Regions from separate parts of the Halomonas sp. AOP43-A1-21 genome, predicted to be linked through region 2. Evidence: riboswitches for the same ligand, from Rfam matches in the RefSeq annotation. Region 2 holds a riboswitch; the other holds the start of a gene.
What was found. A riboswitch is a leader RNA that binds a small molecule or an ion and turns the genes downstream of it on or off. The one in region 2 is predicted to bind cobalamin.
Positions count from the first base shown of each region.

Region 1: another riboswitch for cobalamin. It lies ahead of ACT3R7_RS03515 (ABC transporter substrate-binding protein); the one in region 2 lies ahead of ACT3R7_RS14440 (TonB-dependent receptor domain-containing protein).

Region 1 covers NZ_JBQSWC010000004.1:24,287-28,612, reverse strand. The annotation lists gene ACT3R7_RS03525 (cytochrome c oxidase assembly protein) at 1-339, opposite strand, end outside; gene ACT3R7_RS03520 (DUF2243 domain-containing protein) at 342-806, opposite strand; cobalamin riboswitch at 919-1,110, shown strand; gene ACT3R7_RS03515 (ABC transporter substrate-binding protein) at 1,173-2,186, shown strand; gene ACT3R7_RS03510 (pseudoazurin) at 2,253-2,684, shown strand; gene ACT3R7_RS03505 (alpha/beta fold hydrolase) at 2,734-3,522, opposite strand; gene ACT3R7_RS03500 (sensor domain-containing protein) at 3,549-4,326, opposite strand, start outside.
Region 2 covers NZ_JBQSWC010000026.1:24,191-28,516, reverse strand. The annotation lists gene ACT3R7_RS14445 (hypothetical protein) at 302-1,012, shown strand; cobalamin riboswitch at 1,213-1,420, shown strand; gene ACT3R7_RS14440 (TonB-dependent receptor domain-containing protein) at 1,557-3,362, shown strand; gene ACT3R7_RS14435 (cobalamin-binding protein) at 3,343-4,266, shown strand; gene ACT3R7_RS14430 (FecCD family ABC transporter permease) at 4,266-4,326, shown strand, end outside.

The DNA of each region.
Region 1 (4,326 bases), on a different contig from region 2:
ACGCCTGCCACCTGCCTGCGGCAACGTGCGTAATAGTAAAGTGATGGGCGCGGCCAAGACCCAGGCAAGCGGCGCCAACATGCCGATCAACAAATGCAGGCTCATATGGCCCACCAGATCATGGTGCGCCCAGGCCATTAATGGGGGCGCCACCGCGATGGCAAGCAACAGGCTGCCTAAGGTAAAAAAGCTACTCCGCCAACCGCTCCAACCAGCCGCTTTATGACGCTGGGCATAAGCCGCCGCTAGATACGCCAGCGTGATTAAAACAATCAGCGCCAACGGTAGCCAATCAAGCAATCCCCCTTGCGCGGCATGGGTATGGTCGTGAACGTGCATGTCTAGCGATGCCCAAGACGCTTGGCACGGCGATAAAACCCGATACCCACAAGCAAAAGCACTATTGCCGCACCGTTCCACACCACGTCGTAGAGCAGTGGATCGACCCCATAGCGAATCTGATGCAGGCGCAAAATTTTGTGGTTGATCAGGCCATCAAAAAGCTGGAAACCGCCCATACCTAAAAAGAAGCCCGTCTTGGCCCAGGGAATTGTCAGGCGCTTGCGCTGGGAAAGGTCAAGCAGCATGAATACGCCTATCACAATGGCGAGTAGCTCGAAGGCATGCAGTAGCCCATCCGAAATAATCCCAAACGTTGGCGTACCAAAATCAAAGAAATGATGCCATTGAAGCAACTGGTGAAAGACTATTTCATCGACGGCCGCCATTACGCCAGTACCCAACAGCACGGCTGCCCATAGCGAGCGTTTCGTATCAATATTGGAAGAAGGGAAATGATTCGCCATGGCATCCTTGCTCCTAGCAGTCTCCCTCAAGTTAGGCACTACACCCTTTTCTCGCAACCAGGAAGCGGTGAGCCAAGGCTATTTTTAACAATGTTAAGTGCCATCGTTACGCCCTAGAATACCCCGGGTCGGTGTTCTTTCGAGAACCTAACAGAGAATCCGCCGCGCCTGGCCGCGAAACGGAACTGCCCCCGCAACTGTAGGCGGCGAGCGATGCTCGACAATGCCACTGGACACTATGTCTGGGAAGGTGAGCTAGCGACGACCCGTCAGTCAGGAGACCTGCCGACACCCTAACCTTCATCGAGCGGGTCGGCTCAGTTTTTTGCTGTTCCAACGGCCTGCTCATCATGCACGGGAGTGTACATGATGTTGAAATTGACCACGGCGGCTGTCGCCAGCCTTGTGCTGGGAAACGCAGCTTACGCCGCTACCGATTACCCCTTGACGCTTGAAAGCTGCGGCCACGAGATCACGCTGGAAAAGCCCCCTGAACGGGTCGTAAGCATCGGCCAGGCACCCAGCGAAATCCTGTATATGCTGGGCCTTGCCGATAAGCTGGAGGGCACAGCGCTGTGGATCAACCCGGTGCTGGATGAGTTTGCAGACGTTGACGCCACCGTTGAGCGTCTTTCCAACGATGCGCCCAGTTACGAGAGTGTGGTGGCCAAAAAGCCTGATCTGGTCGTCTCGGCCTATGAGTGGATGATTGGCCCGGCAGGCGTGGTTGGCACACCAGAGATGTTTGAGGATTTGGGGATCCCCAGCTGGATCATGCCCACAGACTGCATCGGCAAAAGCAATCAACAAAGCATGGATGGCGCCCGCTCGACGCTCTTCGATACCGAGTTGATTTACGAAAGCATTGACACGCTAGCCCAGCTCTTTGACGTGACCGAACGTAGCGATCAAGTGATTGCTGAGCTAAAGGCGCGCGAAGCTGCGGCCGTAGAGAAAGCCGAAGCGCTGGATCTGCCCGATGATATCACCGGTGTTTTTTGGTACTCCTCCGCCGACATGGCCATCGATCCTTATGTAGCAGGTGTCAACAGTGTGCCCGACTGGCTGATGAACAGGCTGGGGATCACCAACGTCGTGACTGCAGAAGAAGAGTGGCCGACCGTTGGCTGGGAAACCATTGCCAGGAGCAACCCTACCTTTATTGCCGCCGCGCGCATGGACCGGCGCCGCTTCCCGGCCGATGATATTGCCGCCAAGCGTGAGTTTCTGGCATCCGACCCCGTTACCCGCGAGACCGAAGCCGTTCAGCAGGAGCGTATTATCGCGATTGATGCGCACGCACTGGATCCCTCGGTCAGGTCAATCTTTGCCTTGGAAGTGCTCGCTGACCAGCTTGCCGATTTTGATCTAACCCACTGATACAGTGGCTATTCCATACTGCGCCCCGTCTACGGGGCGCTTTGTCTTTTATAAAAGGATTTTGTGATGAAGATACTGCTTCGAATCATGGTTCTGCTTGCCCTTTTCCCATTGGCTGCGCAGGCCGAGACACATATTGTCGAGATGCTCAATCGCAACGACACCGGGCCCATGCCCTACGCACCGGATTACTTGGCGATACAGCCCGGCGATACCGTTCGCTTTGTACCCTCTGCGCCAGGCCATAACGTGGCATCGATCGAGGGCATGATGCCGGAAGGCGGCGAAGCGTTCGTCAGTAATATCGGCAAAGAGGTAGACGTCACTTTCGATGCCGAGGGCATCTGGGGCATCAAATGCTCGCCACACTACACCATGGGCATGGTTATGCTGATTCAGGTCGGCGATACCGCCGCTACGCAAGCAGACCTACCTGAATCATTGCCGCCCGCGGCCCAAACGCGCTTTCTAGAGATACTTGAGCGACATAACGGCTGACCAGTGAATAGCGCCTGGTAAAGCGCGGCGACGTTGCCTCGATAGCGCGTTAAGAACGCAGCCAGGCGTTGATTTCTTGAAGAACAAGTTCAGGGTGCGTCATATGCAGGCAGTGACCATGGCTTGCCAGCAGGCGCAGTGTACTATCCGGCATATGGTCACGCATATAATCACCAACCTTAGGATTGGCCAGCGTATCCTGCTCACTCTGCAGAATAACAGCAGGATGTTTTACCTGAGGCAACAGGTGGCGGTAATCCGAAAAGAACGTCGCTTTAGCGAATATCTTGGCGACTACCGGGTCGGTCGAGCAGAAGCTGCTGGAAAGCTCGCCCACTAATAATTCAGAGCTTTCAGGCCCCATTACCAGGGGCGCCAGATAATTAGCCCAGCCAATATAATTTCGATCCATCAAATCGATCAGTTCTTCCAAGTCCGCATGTTCAAACCCGCCATGATAGTCAGGTGGCATGTTCAAAAAGCAGGGTGAAGGGCAAATCATGATCTGACTGGCAAAGCGTTCAGGCTGGGCAATGCTTGCTAGCAAACCAATCGTACCGCTTACCGAATGCCCGACAAAATGCACCTGTTTTAAATCCAGCGCTTCGCAGATATCGGTGACATCCTGGGCATAGCCTTCAAGCGAGTGGTAGCGCGCCTCACTAAAGGCCGATAGCTGCGACTGGCCTGAGCCCACATAATCAAATAGCACCAACCGATAACGGTCTTTTAATGTAGGAACTAGATAGTGCCACACCTGCTGGTCACAGCCGAACCCATGAGCAAGCATTAGTGTTTTTTCGCCAGCCCCGACAATAGTCACATTGTTACGTGCCATGACCTGCTCTTTAGTTAACACGCCGTTTACTCCTTCGTTTTAAATGAGTGAGTTTTATACTTCGCTTGAAACTCCGTTTGATACCACTCATCAATCCATGCGAAAAAAGCGCGAGCGGGCATTGGCTTGGCTATGTAGTAACCCTGACCACATTCACAGCCAAGTTCCATCAGCAGTTGGCTATGCTCTAGTGTCTCAACCCCTTCTGCGACCAGACCACACTCGAATGCGCGAGCAAAGCCGATGACGCCCTTCAAAATGGCTAAATCACTGCTACTGGTCAGCATATTTTTGACAAAACTACGGTCAATTTTGAGGGTATCTACCGATAGATCCCGGAGATGGCTCAACGAGGAGTAACCGGTTCCGAAGTCATCCAGAGAGATACGAATTCCCATTAACCGGCAGGCATTGAGCACTGAATAAACATGGCTCACATCTTCAATGGTACTGGTTTCAAGTACTTCAATCTCAAACCGCTGTTTAGGCAGGCGGGGGAAGTCCGAAAGAATGACGCTTAAATCGCGCAGAAATTGCGGGTGCTGTAAGTGGTAACCATCAATGTTGACGCTGATCTGCAGGTCCAGCCCCTTCTGTAGCCATATTTGTAGCTGGCAGAGCGCTTTCGTAATCACCCACCGGCCTAGCGCCAAACCGGTAGCGGTATTGCTAAGTACAGGCAGGAAAGTATCCGGCCCTTTCAGGCCTTCTACCGGATGATTCCAGCGTATTAATGCTTCAACGCCAAACACCTCACCTGTGCGCATATTGATTTTAGGCTGGTAATAAAGCTCAAACTGATCG
Region 2 (4,326 bases):
GAGTGGGGCGTTCTATGCGACTTCGCATGATAGGTGCATGGCGAGCTAGGCAGACATTTAGAAAATTCAACATGACTAGATGCAGTGAGAAAGTAAGCCACGGGGTAATCGCTTAGCGTCTGCGGTAGCGTGGTATTGATGAATGTACTTGAGTAGTAAATCTTACCGATTACTTGGCCACGCCACGTTCAGAGATATATGTTCGCAAAGCCTTCCTCTGGAAGCCTGGTTGTGCAATTGGCTATTCCAAAGAGGCAAGATAACATGCTGGTATTATCAAACGCTCTATAAGGAAGAAGCCATGTCGATGCATGAGTTTGAAGACCTAGTGGAAATGTCAGTCCAGAGTCTTGATCAAGCTGGCGAGCATAGCAGCGAGGATTTGCGTGATCTGTTTTACAATCTTTACCAATTTCAAGCGTCATGGGATACCAGTTTCACGCATTTTCGAGTGATCGATACTCTGCTGGAGCATAAGTTTGTGTATCAGTTTGAGATATCTCAGCATCCTGATTATGCGGAGCACGAGACGTTTTTTAATGGAATCAGTGATTTTTCTTTCATAAATTTAAAGCCACAAGAAGAGTGGCACGAGCAGTCCAATCCAACGGCAGGTTATATCAAGCCTCCTTATTTATTTTTTGATGCTAGTTCACCTCTTTGGCAGCAGTTTGTGGAACAAGGTGATCTTATAGGCAGTGATGCGTTGCCCCCCAAAACGATAGATACTGTAGATATGGTTAAAGAAGTGATTTTTTCCGCTAAATCTCAGGACGATCATGAATTGATCAGTCTCTGGTACACGGCGTTAGGTTTACATGTTGGGTTATTTTCTTCAGAGGAGGAGCAGATTAGTATTAAGGAAAGCTCAAGTATCAGCAATATTAGAGATATAGTACTGGAAACGAACGCTTTAGAGATTGATGCAGGCTACGGTTTTTTAGCACAGCCTACGCCTGACCTGGTTGAGGAAGATGCTTTTTTAACCTGGTGGTTTCAAGTAGGCGAATAATATTTTCAGTTGGGCAACATTAAACTATGCAGAGCATACCTTATTTGTACCCATTGATTATATTTTCGCTTGGTATTGAGTGATTTCGGCTAGATTGGAAAAAATGATCTGCTACCAACCGGTCAGGGCAATCGTTTTTTAAATGTTGTGTTTTGTACGGTAAGGAACCCGTCAAATTGACCGGGTCACGACAACTTGCTAGTTTACGCGCTCTTTCAGGTGTCGGCGGCCAAAGCCGCTGGTGAAACGGGAAGTTGGTGCCCAATCCAACGCTGCCCCCGCAACGGTGATCAAGTTAAGAGCCCTCGTTACCACTGTGCAATATAAACGCATGGGAAGGTGAGTGCTTGGAAGCGTCAGTGTGCTTCGCTTGTCAGCCCGGAGACCGGCCTGAGAGAGAGGGCTATATCAGCCGAACATGCCAGGACGCGGTGGGCGCTCTCAAGGCGATTAGTGACTTCCTGCTATTCCCTTGTGGTGCCTGCGCTTGGCGATTATAAAAACCACGCTGTGCGGGTTGGCACAGCGCGCAAGGTACCTCCTCATGCCTAACTATCTTCCTGTTTCTGCCGCGCTTGCTGCGTTGGTTGTATCTCCCGTGGTCGTTGCTCAGAGTGACCTGCCAAGCGCTCAAGCTGGTTTGCAAAGCACTCTTAACCCGGTAGTGGTTACTGCCGCGCTGGCGCCGCGTACGGCCAATGACAGCCTTTCCTCGGTTACCGTATTGGATGAAGCCACGCTGCGCCGCCAAGACCCGGTGAGCATTACCGATCTGTTTCGTGGCCAGCCGGGGGTGGATGTAAGCTCTAACGGCAGCTTTGGAAAAAACAGCAGCGTGTATATTCGCGGTACTGGAAGCGGCCAAAATGTGCTGTTGATTGACGGTATTCGTTTACGTTCAGCCACCAGCGGCGGGGCTGCCTGGTCGTATCTTGACCCGCGTATGTTTGAGCGCGCTGAAATCGTGCGCGGACCACGGGGTAGCCTGTACGGTGCCGATGCGATTGGCGGGGTAGTGCAGTTATTTACGCCCCAAGCGAGCGAAGCGGGGCCGCAGCCGAGGTTTTCGATAGGCGGTGGTTCGTTCAATACTCAGCGAGTAAGCGCGGGAATCAGCGGTCGCGAAGGCGGTACCCGCTACAGCTTTGCGGGCAGCCACTTGACTACCGATGGCCAGCCGGTTCGTCGCGATGGCGAAGATAAAGGCTACGACAATACCTCTGCGTTGGCGCGGGTTTCGCATACGTTTGAAAATGGCGCTGAGGTGGGTGCCCTTGCGCTACGCGCTCGGGGTAATAACGAATACGATGGCGGTGAAAACGACTTTGTTCAACAAGTAGCCGGTATTTATGGCGAGTTGCCGATCAAGAACAACTGGCACAGCCGCCTCACGCTGAGTGAGTCCCGCGATGAGAGCGATGACTATGCAAGCTTTGGCGACTCGGTATTCAACACCAAGATTAGCACTGCGCGCTGGGAAAATATTGTTACCGCGGGGGCTCACGAGCTGATCGCAGGCGCTGAATACAGCGAGGATAAGGTTGACAGTACTATTGAATACGATGAAACCAGCCGCAGCAATAAAGCCGTATTCACCCAGGCGCTGCTGGACTTTTCACCGTTAACCCTGCAAGCCAGCTTACGCTTTGATGATAATGAAGCCTACGGCGATGAAGTCACCGGCAGCCTGGCAGCAGGCTACGCGCTGGATAACAACCATACCCTGCGGGCCAGCTATGGCACGGCGTTTAACGCGCCGACGTATAACCAGCTTTACTACCCGGGGTTTGGTAATCCGGACCTTGAGTCTGAAACCTCTGAAACCGTTGAAGTGGGTGTTCGTGGCCAGTATGCGCAGTGGTTTTGGGATGCCGCTCTCTATCAAACGGATATTGATAATCTGATTGCGGGGCAGGGCGTTCAGTCTAACGTACCTTCGTCACGGATTCGGGGGGCAGAGCTTGCCAGTGGCGTTGAGCTAAATGATTGGATACTGGCTGCCGCGTTGACCTACACCGATCCTGAGAACCGCTTAACAGGCAATCGGCTGCAGAATCGCGCTACGCAAAGCGTACGTCTGGATATCGACCGCGAATTAGGTAAGTGGTCGCTGGGCGGTTCGTGGGTCGCCCAAAACCACCGCTATCGTGATGCACAAAACCAGGATCGGCTAAGTGGTTATGGGCTGGTCAATCTGCGCGCCGGCTGGCAGTTTGCTCCATTGTGGAGTGCTCGCCTTACATTAGAGAACGTTATGGGCCAGGATTACGTGACCACACGCTCCTTTGACGGCGCGGACTATTTAAATGCGGGACGGGCAGGTTTTCTGAGTGTTCATTTTGGTCAATAAAGTGCATAAATTGGCGCGAACGGCGCTGGCCCTCGTGCTAGTAATGCCTGTGGGTATGGCGCAAGCGAATCACCATGCGCGCTGCGTGGTGGATGATCGCGACCGCGAAGTCTGCCTGTACAATCCTGCCCGGCGCATCGCCACGCTGTCGCCTGGCGCCACTGAGCTTACCTACGCCGCCGGTGCGGGTGAACAGGTGGTGGCGGTGGTCTCCTTTAGCGATTATCCGCCCGAGGCAAAGCAGGTTGCCTCAGTGGGCAGCCATACCCGTATTGATCTTGAGGCGCTGGTAAGCCTTGCCCCTGACCTGGTCGTTGGCTGGGTCACGGGCAATCCAGCCGAGCAGTTGGAAACGCTGGAAGCGTTAGGCCTATCGGTCTTTTATATTGAGCCCCGCACAATTGAGGGCGTGGCCAGCACGATTGAGCGCATCGCGCGGTTGGCCGGTACCGAAGCCGCCGGGCAAAGTGTCGCTGATGGTTTTCGGCGCCAGATGGTAGCGCTTGAAAATCAATATGAACACCGTGAGCCGGTCAGTACGTTTTACCAGGTGTGGGACGAGCCGGTTATGAGCGTTAATGACCAGCATCTTATTGGCCAGGTCATTCAGCTGTGCGGCGGGTTTAACGTGGTGGGAGAACAGTCACGTTTAGTTCCACGCCTTGATGATGAGGCCGTGCTGGCAGCCAATCCTGAAGCTATCGTGGCCGGTGGAATGGGTGAAGAAAACCGCCACTGGCTAGCCCACTGGGAGCAGTATCCGTACCTTACGGCGGTGGTCAATAACCATCTGTTCTTTGTACCGCCTTCGCTTATTCAGCGCCCGACGCCGCGCATGGTACAAGGTGCCAAAATTCTGTGTGACCAGCTGGATAGCGTTCGCCGAATGCGTGGGGCGCGGTAATGAGGAAAGTAGCGCAAGGCAGCCTAAGTGCGCCCTTGGGAGTGCTTGTCCTTGCCGCGC